Regions from separate parts of the Rhodococcus sp. NPDC058532 genome, predicted to be linked through region 2. Evidence: riboswitches for the same ligand, from Rfam matches in the RefSeq annotation. Region 2 holds a riboswitch; each other region holds the start of a gene.
The links. Region 2 has a riboswitch for cobalamin ahead of ACFWQG_RS09210 (ABC transporter substrate-binding protein). Riboswitches for the same ligand answer to the same signal wherever they lie in the genome.

Region 1 (4,817 bases), on a different contig from region 2:
GACCTCGGCGGCGTAGACGAACATCTTCGTCGGGATGCAGCCCACGTTCAGGCAGGTGCCTCCGAACGTGCCGCCCTCGCAGATCGCGACGGTCATGTCGGCGAACCGGTCGTCGAGAATGGTGTTGCCGGAACCGGATCCGATGATCGCCAGATCGAAGTGGGTCACGAGGGCCGCCCTTCCGTCGCGCCCTGCCGCTCCAACCAGTCCAGCCACTGATCGACCTCGTCGAACGCCTGTTTGCGGGGCACCTCGCGGGACAGGAACACGTCGTGCCGGGCACCTTCGATCGGAACGATGGTGGTGCGGTCGCCCAGGCAGCCCGCCCAGCGCGCGATCTGCTTGACGTCGAGCACCAGATCCGCGGCCTCCGACTTCTCCGTGTACCGCATCGAGTAGTGCGTCACCTTCGAGCGCAGGATCAGCGACGGCACCCCGATGTCGAGGCCCCGATGCAGCCGCGCCTGCGCGCGGCGGACGGCGCGCAGCCACCCGAAGGTCACCCCGTACCCGCGCAGCGGCTTCCATTCGAGGTCGTAGTCCCATTCGCCGCGTTGGCTGCGGTGCAGGGTGCGGCCGTACACGTCCATCGGCGGCTGCTTGAGTTCGAGCTTGTCCCGGAGTCGGCCGACGGTCCGGATCGCGACCGTCCCGACGTTGCGCACGTACGACGGGCCCTGCAGGTCGAACCACGGGCTGTTGAGGATCGCCCCGGCGACCCCGGCGGCCGCGCTGCCCCCCGGCCGGGCATTGAGCCGGTCCAGCCACATCGGCAGGATCAGGCCCCCCGTGGAGTGGGCGGTGAGCAGCACCGCACCGCCCTGCACCTGGTCGCGGACCGTCGCAAGCGCCCACTCCAGTTCGGCGTCGTACAGTGCGAGATCCGTCACGAAGTGCGGGGTCTGGCCCGGCCGCCGCGAACGGCCACACTTGCGCAGGTCCAGCGCGAAGAAGTCGTATCCCCGCCCGTGGAAGTGCTCGGCGATGTGGGTCTGGAAGAAGTAGTCGGTGAATCCGTGCAGGTAGAGCACCGCGCGGCGGCGGGGTGTCGCCCCGTCGGGCCGGTATCGGACGAGGGTCGCGACCACCTCGCCCTCCCCGTCGGGATCCGTGCCGAGCGGCAAGGTCGTCTGTTCGTAGCCCTCGCCAAGGAGGTCCCGCACCCAGGTGGTCACAGATCACAATCGTAGTGGGCGTTAATGTGAACTCGGGGGAGCACAATTGAGGCGAGGTCAACCCCGCTCATACGCGCGGGTAACCTACTCCGCGTGCAGTCGGCGTGACTGCCGCTGCCAATGGACAAGGAAGTCGATTTTCCAGTGTCAGACAACACCGCGGTACACAAGACCGATGTAGTTCTCGTGGGTGCGGGCATCATGAGTGCCACGCTCGGTGCCCTGCTCCGGCAGCTGCAGCCGGACTGGTCGATCAGCGTGTTCGAGCGTCTCGACGCCGCCGCCGCCGAGAGCAGCGACCCCTGGAACAACGCAGGCACCGGACACTCGGCGCTGTGTGAGCTCAACTACACGCCTGCGACCAAGGACGGCTCGGTGGACATCACCAAGGCCGTCAACGTCAACGAGCAGTTCCAGGTGTCGCGGCAGTTCTGGGCCTACGCGATCGAGAACGGCATCCTCACCGAGCCGAAGGAATTCGTCAACCCGATCCCGCACGTGAGCTTCGTGCACGGGGCGGAGAACGTGAAGTACCTGCGGGCCCGCTACGACGCCCTCGCCGGCCACCCGCTGTTCGCGGGGATGGAATACACCGAGCGCCCCGACGAGTTCGCCAAGCGCCTGCCGCTGATGGCCACCGGTCGTGACTTCTCCGATCCGGTCGCGTTGAACTGGACCGACGGCGGCACCGACGTCGACTTCGGCGCCCTGACCAAGCAGCTGCTGGGCAACATCGGCGCCACCGGCGGCACCGTCCACTTCGGCCACGACGTCCGCAACATCACCAAGCAGTCCGACGGCAGCTGGACCCTGAAGGTCGTCAACCAGCGCACCGGCGACAAGAAGACCGTGAACGCGAAGTTCGTCTTCGTCGGCGCGGGCGGCGGTGCGCTGCACCTGCTGCAGAAGTCGGGCATCGCCGAGGCCAAGGGCTTCGGTGGCTTCCCGGTCTCCGGCGAGTTCCTGCGCTGCACCAACCCGGATCTGATCGAGCAGCACAACGCCAAGGTCTACGGCAAGGCCGCGGTCGGCGCGCCCCCGATGTCGGTGCCGCACCTCGACACCCGCGTCATCGGCGGCAAGAAGGGCCTGCTGTTCGGCCCGTACGCCGGCTGGTCGCCGAAGTTCCTCAAGAACGGCAAGGTCACCGACCTGCCCGGATCCATCAAGCCGAACAACCTGATGTCGATGCTCGGTGTCGGCGTCACCGAACTCGGCCTGACGAAGTACCTCATCGGTGAGCTCCTGCAGTCGGCCGACGACCGGATCGAGACGCTGCGCGAGTTCGTGCCGCGCGCGACCGGCGGCGACTGGGAACTGATCACCGCGGGTCAGCGGGTGCAGGTGATCCGCAAGAAGGGCGGCGGGGGCGTGCTCGAGTTCGGCACCGCCGTCATCAACGCCGCGGACGGCACCATCGCGGGTCTGCTCGGCGCCTCGCCCGGCGCGTCCACCGCGGTCCCCGCGATGCTCGACGTCCTGCAGCGGTGCTTCGGGGACCGGTGGAGCGCATGGGAGCCGCAGCTCAAGCAGATGGTCCCGTCGCTGGGTCTGAAGCTGTCCGACAACGAGTCGCTGTTCCGTGAGGTGTGGGACTGGAGCAACCGGGCGCTCGAGCTCGAGGCCCCCGTCGAGGTCCCGGCCGCCGCATCCGCCTGATCCGTCCACCCGTTCACCGGCCGTCACCTGCCCAGGTGGCGGCCGGTGTCGTTGCACCGGATAGAGTTCGCGGCGAACATCATGTTTCCCGTCGCGGGGAAGTCCTGTGGAAGTCAGGCGCGGTCCCGCCACTGTGACGGACACCGAGCCACGATCGGTTCCGAAGTCAGATTGCCGCGGCGGCGGAACTTTTCGTCCGACCCCCGGCGCGGAGACCGGGGAGTGAGGAGAGTGGCGCCGTGACGCAACAGGATTCGGCAGACCCCGGTTTTCCGTTCAGTGCCATCGTCGGGCAGGACCAGCTGCGGCTGGCGCTGACCCTGTGCGCCGTGCATCCCGGCATCGGCGGAGTGCTGGTGCGCGGCGAGAAGGGCACCGCGAAGTCGACGGTGGTCCGCGCGCTCGCCGCGCTGCTGCCCCCGACGGCGGGCGGCGACCCGGCCCGCCTGGTGGAACTGCCGGTCGGCGCCACCGAGGACCGGGTGATCGGCTCCCTCGACCTGGAGAAGGTGCTCCGGGACGGCGAGCGTGCCTTCCAACCCGGCCTGCTGGCCGCCGCCCACGACGGTGTGCTCTACGTCGACGAGGTGAACCTGCTGCACGACCACCTCGTCGACGTGCTGCTCGACGCCGCAGCCATGGGCCGCGTCCACGTCGAACGCGACGGTGTCTCGCACTCCCATCCCGCCAAGTTCGTCCTCGTCGGAACAATGAACCCGGAGGAGGGCGAGCTGCGTCCGCAGCTGCTCGACCGGTTCGGCCTCGCCGTCGACGTCGCCGCGTCCCGAGACGTCGACGTCCGCATGCAGGTGATCCGCCGCCGCCTCGACTTCGAGGCCGACCCCACCGGATTCGCGGCCGGCTACGCGGGCGCCGACGCCGACACCGCCGCCAGGATCGCCGCCGCGCGGGCCGCGCTGCCCGCGGTCGGCCTGCCCGACACCGAGCTGCGCCGGATCGCCGCGCTGTGCGCCTCCTTCGACGTGGATGGAATGCGCGCCGACCTGGTCCTGGCCCGCACCGCGACCGCGCACGCGGCATGGCGCGGTGCGACCGAGGTCGCCGAGCCGGACGTGCGGGTCGCGGCCGAGCTGACCCTGCCGCACCGCCGCCGCCGCGACCCGTTCGACGAACCGGGCCTGGACCAGCAGCAGCTGGACGAGGCGATGCGGGACGCCGACGAGCAGGCCCGCAGTCACTCCGAGCCCGAGCCCGAGCATGACCCCGAGCCCGACCCCGAGCCGGACGGTCCCGGTGGCGGCGCCCCCGCCCCGGACGCCGGTGGCCCCGCACCCGACGCCCCCGCCCCGGATGGTGCGGCGCAGGCCGAGGAACCAGAATCGACCGGCCCCGGCGCGCCGCCGGAACGCCCGGTCGGCGCGCCGACCGGCCAGTTCCGCACCCGGCTGCTGACCGTCCCCGGCGTCGGCGAGGGCGCGCCGGGCAGGCGGTCCCGGTCCCGGTCCGTACGCGGGCGGACCGTGCGCGCGACCACCGACCCCGGTCGCGGCCTGCACCTGGTCGCCACCCTGTTCGCCGCCGCCGAGCACCAGTCCACGCGTGGGCGCACCGACGGCCGGATGCTGTTGGCGCCCGGAGACATTCGGGGCGCGTTGAGGGAGGGGCGCGAGGGCAACCTGATCGTGTTCGTCGTCGACGCGTCCGGGTCGATGGCGGCCAGGGACCGGTTGTCCGCCGTCACCGGTGCCGTGGTGTCGCTGCTCCGCGACGCCTACCAGCGGAGGGACAAGGTCGCGGTCGTCACGGTCCGCGGCGCGTCCGCCGAGGTGGCGCTGCCGCCGACCTCCTCCGTGGACATCGCGGTCCGCAGGCTGGCGTCGCTGCGCACCGGTGGGAGAACCCCACTCGCGCAAGGGTTCCTCACGGCCCGCGAGGTGGTGCTGCGGGAACGGCTGCGGGATCCGCACCGGCGTGCGATGGTCGTCGCCCTCACCGACGGCCGCGCCACCGGCGGCACCGACC
Region 2 (4,817 bases):
GACGCGGACCTCGGGGGAGTGGTGGCTCATCCGCGGGCCCCCCGCCTGCGCAGCAGCAGGACGAACACCGGGACGCCGACCACCGCGGTGACGATGCTGATCGGCAGCTCCCGCCCCGGCAGGATCGTGCGGGCCGCGACATCCGCCCACACCAGCAGCACCGCGCCGACGAGTGCGACGACGGGCAGCAGTCGGGCGTGCAGCGGTCCGGCGAGCATCCGGGCGGCGTGCGGGACGACGAGCCCGACGAAGCCGATCACCCCGGCCTGCGCGACGAGGGCGGCGGTGCACAGCGACGCCACCCCGTACAGCACCCAGCGGGAGCGGTCGACGTCGGTGCCCAGGCTCGCGGCGGCGCGCTCGCCGAATGCGAACGAGTCCAGCACCCGGGCGTGCCCGAGCATCACGACGGCGGTGACCGTCACGACCGCGGCGATCGCCACCAGCCCCGACCACCGCACCCCCGCGACCGACCCGAGCGTCCACTGCAACACCCGATGGGCGGCGTCCCGGTCCCCGAGCAGCACCAGCGCCGACGTCACCGCCGCCGCGAACTGCCCGACCGCGATGCCCGCCAGCACCAGCCGCCCCGGCAGCAGGGCGCCCGACCGGGACGTCGAGATGAGGAACACCAGCAGCAGGCACCCGAGCGACGCGACGAACGCCGCCGCCGCCACCGACCCGACCCCGAGGACGCCGGCCGTCCCGACCCCGGCGGTCAGGGCGAGCACCGCACCGAGCGAGGCGCCGCCGGACATGCCGAGCAGGTAGGGGTCGGCGAGCGGGTTGCCGGTCAGCGACTGCAGCACCGCCCCGCACAGCGCAAGCCCGGCCCCGACCAGCGCCGCAGCGAGCACCCGGGGCAGCCGCAGGTCGACGACGATGTGCGTGGTCAGCAGGTCGGTGCCGGGACCGAGCCCGAGCCGCCCGGCGACGGCCTCGACGACGGTGCCGATCGACAGGTCGGCAGCCCCGATCGTTACCCCCGCCGCGCAGCTCACCGCGAGCAGCGCGGCCAGTGCCAGCGTCCAGCCTGCTGCGGTCGTCGACCGGACCCGGGTGGGCACCCGGGTTGCCGCGCTCATGCCGGGCCGCCGCCCAGTTGCTCGGCGACCAGGGTCGCGCCCTCGATCAGTCGCGGTCCGGGGGTGCTCGCCGAGAACGGGACGACGACGAACGCATCGCCGCGCACCGCGGTCAGGTCCCGCAGCGCCGGATCGGCGCGCAGGTACGCCTTCTTCTCCTCGGCGGTGTCCCACGACGCGTCGGCCAGGACGATGACGTCGGGGTCCGCGGCCAGCACCGTCTCCCAGCTGCCATCGGCCCAGGACCCGTCGACCCCGGCGAAGATGTTGGTGCCGCCGACCGCGTCGATGATCAGCTGCGGGCCGCCCGCATTGCCGCCGACGTACGGGATGTCGGTGTTGCTGTCGTACCAGAAGATGCTCTTGCCCTCCGCCGGTGCGGCTGCCTCGATGCCCGCGACCGTCTCGCGCATCTGCGCGACCACCGCCGCCGCCTCGGACTCGCGGCCGAACAGGGTGCCGTAGTCGCTGATCTCGGTGCCGATGGAATCCCACGCGACCGGCGGGCGCGCCGCGCGGTTCGGGCAGCCGAACGGCGAGACGTAGGTGCCGATGCCGAGGTCGTCGAACGAGTCCTGCGAGCCGACGGCCTTGTCGTCGAACGCGGTCGCATACGACGCCAGCACCAGATCCGGTTTCGTCTCGAGCAGCGCCTCGCGGCTCGGGTAGTCCTGCTCGTTCAGCGGCGGCACCTGCGCGTACGCGGCCTGCCACTGCGGGGCGATGGTGTCGTCGAGGTATGCGGTGCCGACCAGGGCGTCCTGCGCGCCGATCGACAGCGCCGTCTCGGTGGCCCCCTGGTTGAGGGTGACGCCGCGTTCGGCCGGGCCGTCGAGGGTGACGGTGCGTCCGCAGTTCTGCAGGGAGATCGCGGCGGTGTCCGGGGCCGGGTCCGACCCGGCGCACGCGGAGAGAAGGAGCGTGGCCGCTGCGGTGGCAGCGACGGCGGCGAGGGCGCGGGGTGAAACGGGGGTACGCAAGGTGACCCGCCTTCCATGACTCGTGGAAAACGTGCAGGCAGGTGTCGCGGCCGGTCTCCTGGCTCGGCAGGGTGACCGCCGACCACGCCTTCCCGGATGTGCGCATCCAGTGGCTGGGGCGAGCCCCGGGTGGTCGACCAACCTGCCCACAGTGGCGAGTACCGCGCCGGATTCGTACCGGACTTCCCGTTCACCGTGACACCGGGAGGAAGGATAGTCGACGGCCCGCCCGCCGCCCTGCCCCGCTTGTCCGGTTCGCCGCGGCTCCGGCGGCCGACGGACCGAAACCCGATAGGGTTGGTTCGTGCGCCCCTCACTTTCCGACTACGCCCACCTGGCCGGCGGCAAGGTCCGCGACCTCTACACCATCGACGACGAGCACCTGCTGCTCGTCGCGAGCGACCGGATCTCGGCCTACGACCACATCCTCAGCACCCCGATCCCGGACAAGGGGCGGGTGCTGACCGCGATGAGCGTGTTCTTCTTCACCCGGCTGACCGCCCAGAACCACCTGGCGGGCCCGCCGGACGACGAGCGGATCCCCGCCGAGGTGCTCGGCCGGGCCCTGGTGGTGAAGAAGCTGAACATGGTGCCCGTCGAGTGTGTTGCGCGCGGCTACCTCACCGGGTCGGGGCTGGCCGACTATCAGAGCACCGGCGCGGTGTGCGGTGTGCAACTGCCGGAGGGCCTGGTCGAGGCGTCGCAGCTGCCGGAACCGATCTTCACCCCGGCGACCAAGGCCGCGCTCGGCGACCACGACGAGAACGTCGACTTCGCGACCGTCGTCGACCAGCTCGGCCAGAACCTCGCCTTCAAACTGCGCGAGGACACCCTCGACATCTACACGCGCGCCGCGATTTTCGCGTCTGAGCGCGGAATCATCCTCGCGGACACCAAGTTCGAGTTCGGGATCGACGCCGACGGCAACCTGGTGCTCGCCGACGAGGTGCTCACCCCCGACTCGTCGCGGTACTGGCCCGCCGACGGCTACGAGGCGGGCCGGGTGCAGCCCAGCTTCGACAAGCAGTTCGTCCGCAACTGGCTGACCGGTCCCGAGTCCGGCTGGGACCGGGCCTCGGACACCCCGCCGCCGCCGCTGCCGCAGGAGATCGTCGACGCCACCCGCGCCCGCTACATCGAGGCCTACGAGCGGATCTCCGGGCTGTCCTTCGCCGACTGGATCGGGTGACGACATAGGCTGACGGGCATGAGCTCGCCTGATGCCGCACCCCCGGTCGCGAAGAAGGTCCCCCAGCCGCGCACCCATCACGGCGACACGTTCGTCGACGACTACGAGTGGCTGCGGGACAAGAGCGACCCGGAGGTCGTCGCGTATCTCGAGGCGGAGAACGCCCACACGGACGCGCGGACCGAGCACCTGGGGCCGCTGCGGGAGGCGATCTTCGGCGAGATCAAGTCCCGCACCCAGGAGACCGACCTCTCGGTGCCGTCCCGGATGGGGCAGTGGTGGTACTACTCGCGCTCGTTCGAGGGCAAGCAGTACGGGGTGCACTGCCGCTGCCCGATCGCGTCCGCCGACGACTGGACCCCGCCGGTGCTGACCACCGACGCCGAGATCCCCGGCGAGCAGGTGCTGCTCGACGGCAACGAGCTCGCCGAGGGGCACGACTTCTTCGCGCTCGGCGCGCTGTCGGTGACCCTCGACGGCAGCCTGCTCGCGTACTCCGTCGACACCGCGGGCGACGAGCGCTACCTGCTGCGGTTCAAGAACCTCGACAGCGGCGACCTGCTCGCCGACGAGATCGCTGGCACCGCGCCGGGCGCCACCTGGTCGCTGGACAACCGGCACGTCTTCTACCTGACCGTCGACGAGGCGTGGCGCCCGGACACCGTCTGGCGGCACGAATTGGGCACCCCGCGGTCCGCGGACGTGCGGGTCTTCCACGAGCCCGACGAACGGTACTGGGTCGGCTTCGGATCCACCCGCAGCGAGAAGTACCTGACGATCTGGATCGGGTCGAAGATCACCTCCGAGATCTGGTACCTCGACTCGGCGGACCCGGAGGGCGAGTTCACCGTCGTCCTGCCCCGGGAGGAGGGCGTCGAGTACGCCGTCGACCACGCCGTCGTCGGCGGCGAGGACCGCTTCCTGATCCTGCACAACGGTGCCGCGGACGGGGTGAAGGCGGAGAACTTCACCCTCGTCGACGCCCCGGTCGCCGACCCGACCGAGCAGCGGACGCTGATCGAGCACCGCGCCGATGTTCGGCTCGAGGACGTCGACGCGTTCGCGGGCCATCTGGTCGTCACCTACCGGCGGGAGGCGTTGACCCGGCTCGCGGTGTGGCCGCTGACCGGGGCGGGCTACGGCGAGCTGCGCGAACTGGAGTTCGGTGAGGAGCTGTACTCGGTCGGCGCGGGCTCCACCCCGGAGTGGGAGAGCCCGCTGCTGCGGCTTGGGTACACCTCGTTCATCACGCCGAGCCGCGTGTACGACCTCGAGATCGCGTCCGGGGCCCTGCTGCTGCGCAAGGAACAGCCGGTCCTCGGCGGCTACGATCCCACCGACTACGAGCAGCACCGGGACTGGGCGACCGCCGCGGATGGGACCCGGATCCCGATCTCGATCGTGCGTCGTCGCGGCGCCGACGCCGACCCGGCGCCGCTGCTGCTGTACGGATACGGCTCGTACGAGTCCAGCATCGACCCCGGGTTCTCGGTGGCGCGGCTGTCCCTGCTTGACCGCGGGATGGTGTTCGCGGTCGCGCACGTACGCGGCGGCGGCGAGATG
Region 3 (4,817 bases), on a different contig from region 2:
GAGATTCCTCTCGTGCTGATCCTCCCGCTCTCGGTCGAATTCGACGTCCACACCACCGGTTCCGCCGTGATCGACGGCCTCGGTCAGCTGTCCGTTCTCCTCTACGATCTTGTCGGTGGCAGCGGAAGCGCCACGATCGACGCGAACAGCTAGCTCGACCCGGCCGCAAAGGAGGGCCCGCCCCATGCGTGATGCCGTCGTTCCGGTGCGGGCCCGGCCCCGGCCGGGCGCAGGCCAGGTCACCGGTGAGCTGCTGCTCACGGCGGGGGTCGTCGTCCTGCTGTTCGTGATCTACGAGGCGTTCTGGACCAACATCGTCTCGGGTCGGTTGCAGGACGAGGTCGACAACGGCCTCGCGCAATCGTGGGCGCAGGGTTCCGGGGCCGCCGGTGACGCGCCGGTGGCCCCGCCGGTCCCGACGCCCGGAGAAGGGTTCGCGCGCCTGCACTTTCCGACGCTCGGCGCCGCGTACGCGGTCGTCGAGGGCACCAGCAACGAGGACCTGAAGGCGGGCCCCGGCCACTACACCGACACGCAACTGCCCGGCGAGCCGGGGAATGTTGCGATCGCCGGGCATCGCAACGGATCCGGTGCGGTGTTCGAACACCTGGACCGACTCGGCGCCTGCGACGCCGTCGTCGTGGAGACCAGAACCGAATGGATGACGTACCGGCTGCTGCCGCTCGCCGCCGCCGCACCCGAGCGGCGTGCTGCGGCCGCGGACTGCCTGCGCCCCGAGCAGATCGACCGGGTCGCGGGCGGCGACTATGCGCACGTGCTTGGTCGACACATCACCGTGCCCGGCGACGTCGCCGTCGTCAATCCGCTGCCCGGAGCCGAGTGGGTCGAGCCGGGCCCCTGGCTGGAGAGCGTGTTGACGCTCACCACCTGCCATCCGCTGTTCTCGAACGCCGAACGGATGATCGTGCACGCCGTTCTCGTCGAGACGACCCCGAAGTTCGCGGGCACCCTGCCCGTGGCATTGCAGGAGCACTAGATGTACGGCTACTTCTGGGGTGTTCTCCCCGGACCCCGACCGGTGAAGGTCCTGCTGGCGACCGTTCTCGCCGCCGCGGTGTTCCTGCTGCTCATGGAGGTCGTGTTTCCGTGGGTGTCCGAGCAGATGCCCTACTCGGACGTCACCGTCTGACGGCCCGCCCTGGCCGGTTCGCGGTGCCGACCCTGAGTGCTACTGTGGCCGCGCGTTGGTTACCGCCCGGCTCGTGCCGGGTGGTTCGTAAGAGGGAATCCGGTGGGAAACCGGAGCTGCCCCGCAGCGGTGTGTGGAAACGACCGCGGCCATCAGCACTGGGTGTGAGCCCGGGAAGCGGCCGCCAGTAGGAGAATTCGGGTTCGCCCGATCCGTGTCCACGAGCCCGAAGACCTGCCAGCGCGGCCATGCCGCCGGCGTGGTCGCCTGTCGACTCCGAGGGAGCGGTCGACGAGGATGCGGGCACCGCTGTGCCCGCACGTCGTTGCGCGCACCGCCCGGTGAGGCTGGCACCTGCATCCAGGTGAAAGTGGTCGATGATGCGCCGACTGCCCGTGGCCCCGTTGGCCATCGGCCTGGTGGCCGCGCTCGCGGTCGTCTCCGTCCTGGCGTTGATGCTCGGCACCGCACCCGTTCCCTGGCGTGATACCACCGGATTCCTGTGGGCCGAACTGACCGGCGGGCCGGTCCTCGCGCCGGACCTCCCGAACTATCGGATCGTGACCGACTCCCGACTGCCGCGAGTGTTGTTGGCCGCGTTGGTCGGTGCCGGATTGAGCGGGGTCGGGCTGATCGTGCAGGCGATGGTGCGCAACGCGCTGGCCGACCCGTACGTGCTGGGCATCTCCTCGGGTGCCTCGGTGGGCGCCACGTCGGTGGTGCTGTTCGGCACCTTCGGCGCGCTCGGCCTGTACGCGCTGTCGACCGCCGCGTTCCTTGGCGCGCTCGGGGCCACGATCCTGGTGTACCTGATGGCCCGGTCGTCGGCGGGGCTGGTTCCGCTGCGCCTGGTCCTCACCGGGACCGCCCTCGGGTACGGGTTTTCCGCTGCCACAACGGTGTTGGTGTTCATGGCACCGCACGGGGACGCGGCGCGGTCGGTGATGTTCTGGCTGCTCGGCAGCCTCGCCGGTGCCACCTGGCAGGCGGTGCCGCTGGCGGCGGCGGTGACCGTGATCGGGTTGGCGGTCATCGCGGCCTGTGCGCGCCGGCTGAACGCGCTGTCGATGGGTGACGAGGTCAGCGCGGCGCTCGGGATCGACGCGAGCCGCTTCCGGCTGTTGCTGTTCGTTGTTGCCGCGGTCATGACCGGATGTTTCGTGTCGATCTGCGGCGCCGTTGGTTTCGTCGGGCTGGTGGTACCGCACGTGGCCAGGCTGCTGGTCGGCGCCGACCATCGCCGGCTGATCGTGGTGACGCCGTTGCTCGGCGCGGTGTTCCTGGTCACCGCGGACCTGCTGGCCCGCACCCTGATTCCGCCGCAGGAACTTCCGCTGGGGGCGATCACCGCCGCGGTCGGGGTCCCGCTGTTCGTGCTGCTGATGCGGCGCCGCGGCGCCCTGGTGGGGGTCGGCTGATGCGGGTCGACTATCGGGACGTCACGGTCGAGATCGGCGGCACCCGGATCCTCGAGGCGGTGACCCTCGCAGCCGAGGAGGGCACCTTCGTCGGCGTCGTCGGGGCGAACGGTAGCGGCAAGTCCACCCTGCTGCGCTGCCTGTATCGGGCGTTGTCGCCCGCGGCGGGCCGGATCCTGGTCGGCGGCACGGACATCGCCGCGATCAGCATGCGCGAGAACGCACGTCAGGTCGCGGCCCTGACCCAGGACAGCCTGATGCAGTTCGACTTCACCGCGGCCGAGGTCGTGGCCACCGGCCGCCTGCCGCATCAGTCGGCGTTGCGCAGAGCCGACCGCCGCGACGTCGGCCTGTGCCGCGACGCGCTGGCGACCGCCGACGCGTCGCACCTCGAGCACCGCAGCTTCCTGTCCCTATCCGGCGGGGAGCGGCAACGCGTCCTGATCGCCCGCGCGCTGGCGCAGCAGCCGCGGGTGCTGGTGCTGGACGAGCCGACCAACCACCTCGACGTCCACCACCAGTACAGCGTCCTGACCGCGGCCCGGAACCTGGGCATCACCGTGATCGCGGCGCTGCACGACCTGAACCTGGCCGCGCAGTACTGCGATCGGCTGTTCGTCCTCAGCGGTGGCCGGCTCGTGTGCACGGGGACACCGGACGAGGTCGTGACGGCCGACGTGCTGCGGCGGTGGTTCGCGATCGGCGGGCACGTCGTCACCCATCCCCGGCTGGGTGTTCCCCAGATCATCTTCGACGAGAAGGAGTACTAGATGAGGTCCCGACCCTGGACGGTCGCGATGGCAGCGGCGAGCGTGTTCGCGTTGACGGCGTGCGGCGCCGACGTGCAGGACGCGGCCGCCGAACCCACCGGAGAGTCGGTGACCGTCACCAACTGCGGCGCACCCCTGACCGTCGACGGCGTCCCGCAGCGGGTGGTCACCAACGACACCGCGATCACCGAGATGATGTTCGCGCTCGGCCTCACCGAACACCTGGCGGGCTACACCAGCTACCCGGGCAAGGAGCGGGACATCGCCACCTCGCCGTGGCGGGCCGACTTCGAGGCGGCCCCGCAGCTCGGGGATGCGTTCACCCGGGAGGTGGTGCAGGCGGCGAACCCCGACTTCGTCTTCGCGGGCTGGAACTACGGGTTCAAGGAGTCGACGGGCCTGACCCCGGACTGGGTGCGCTCGATCGGCGCCGTCCCCTACCAGCTGACCGAGGCCTGCAGGCAGCCCGACACGGACCGCCGCGGGGTGATGGAGCCGCTCGACGCGCTGTACGCGGACCTGGCGAACCTCGGGGACATCTTCGGTGTCCGGGACCGGGCCGACGACCTGGTCGCCGGGTACCGCGAGCAGGTGGCCGCGGCGACGGCGTCGGCGCCGGCCGGGCAGGAGCCGGCCCGGGTGTTCCTGTTCGACAGCGCAACCCCGGAGCCGTTCACCTCCGGCCGGACCGCGGCGCCGTCGCAGATCATCCGCGAGGCGGGCGGCAGCAACATCTTCGACGACCTGAACGACTCGTGGACCACCACCTCGTGGGAGGCGGCGGCGCAACGCGACCCGCAGGCGATCGTGATCGTCGACTACGGGGCCGGGCCGGACGAGTCGGTGGACGCGAAGATCCGGCTGCTGCGTCAGCAGCCGCTGATGGCGGGCACCACCGCGGTGCGCGAGGGCAACATCATCGCGCTGCCGTACGCGGCCCTGGTGGAGGGCCCCCGCAATCCCGACGCGATCGTCACCGTCGCCGAGTTCCTGCGGTCGAAGGGTTACTGACCACGGCGCGGGCCGGCAGGCCGGTGATCGCGGCGCCCCGACCGGGCACCCCCGAGAACGCCCTTTGGGTCGCGTGCAGGTCGTTACCTATGCTGGTAGCGCGTGCACCGTTTTCGCCGGTCGTGGCCCGGTTCGACCGAACCGGATCGCGGCCGGCGAAGTGACGTGCGTCTCATCCAGTTCGGCGTCCAACCCACGGGCACGCCACACAGAGTCAGAAAGACAGAGGATCGCAGTGACCACAGCGGAACTGACCCAGTGGAACTCCGAGGAAGCGCTCGCCGAAGCGATGATCCCGATCATCGGCGGCCTGCACCGCAGGCACTCGGTGACCATTCTGCTTCACAGCCGCTCGCTGGTGAACAAGTCGGTCATCAGCATCCTGCGCACCCACCGCTTCGCCAGGCAGATCCGTGGTGACGAGCTGTCCGTCGAGGAGACGTTCCCGTTCCTCGAGGCGCTGACCGA

Region 1: another riboswitch for cobalamin. It lies ahead of ACFWQG_RS06120 (VWA domain-containing protein); the one in region 2 lies ahead of ACFWQG_RS09210 (ABC transporter substrate-binding protein).
Region 3: another riboswitch for cobalamin. It lies ahead of ACFWQG_RS10565 (FecCD family ABC transporter permease); the one in region 2 lies ahead of ACFWQG_RS09210 (ABC transporter substrate-binding protein).

What each region holds. Positions count from the first base shown of each region.
Region 1 covers NZ_JBHXNU010000003.1:332,382-337,198, forward strand. The annotation lists gene mtr (mycothione reductase) at 1-168, opposite strand, end outside; gene ACFWQG_RS06110 (alpha/beta hydrolase) at 165-1,175, opposite strand; gene mqo (malate dehydrogenase (quinone)) at 1,296-2,834, shown strand; adenosylcobalamin (AdoCbl) riboswitch at 2,905-3,065, shown strand; gene ACFWQG_RS06120 (VWA domain-containing protein) at 3,074-4,817, shown strand, end outside.
Region 2 covers NZ_JBHXNU010000006.1:16,882-21,698, reverse strand. The annotation lists gene ACFWQG_RS09220 (ABC transporter ATP-binding protein) at 1-30, opposite strand, end outside; gene ACFWQG_RS09215 (FecCD family ABC transporter permease) at 27-1,085, opposite strand; gene ACFWQG_RS09210 (ABC transporter substrate-binding protein) at 1,082-2,065, opposite strand; cobalamin riboswitch at 2,096-2,286, opposite strand; gene ACFWQG_RS09205 (phosphoribosylaminoimidazolesuccinocarboxamide synthase) at 2,370-3,254, shown strand; gene ACFWQG_RS09200 (S9 family peptidase) at 3,273-4,817, shown strand, end outside.
Region 3 covers NZ_JBHXNU010000007.1:25,363-30,179, forward strand. The annotation lists gene ACFWQG_RS10550 (hypothetical protein) at 13-153, shown strand; gene ACFWQG_RS10555 (class E sortase) at 185-997, shown strand; gene ACFWQG_RS10560 (hypothetical protein) at 998-1,150, shown strand; cobalamin riboswitch at 1,190-1,407, shown strand; gene ACFWQG_RS10565 (FecCD family ABC transporter permease) at 1,531-2,568, shown strand; gene ACFWQG_RS10570 (ABC transporter ATP-binding protein) at 2,568-3,338, shown strand; gene ACFWQG_RS10575 (ABC transporter substrate-binding protein) at 3,339-4,349, shown strand; gene ACFWQG_RS10580 (glyceraldehyde-3-phosphate dehydrogenase) at 4,585-4,817, shown strand, end outside.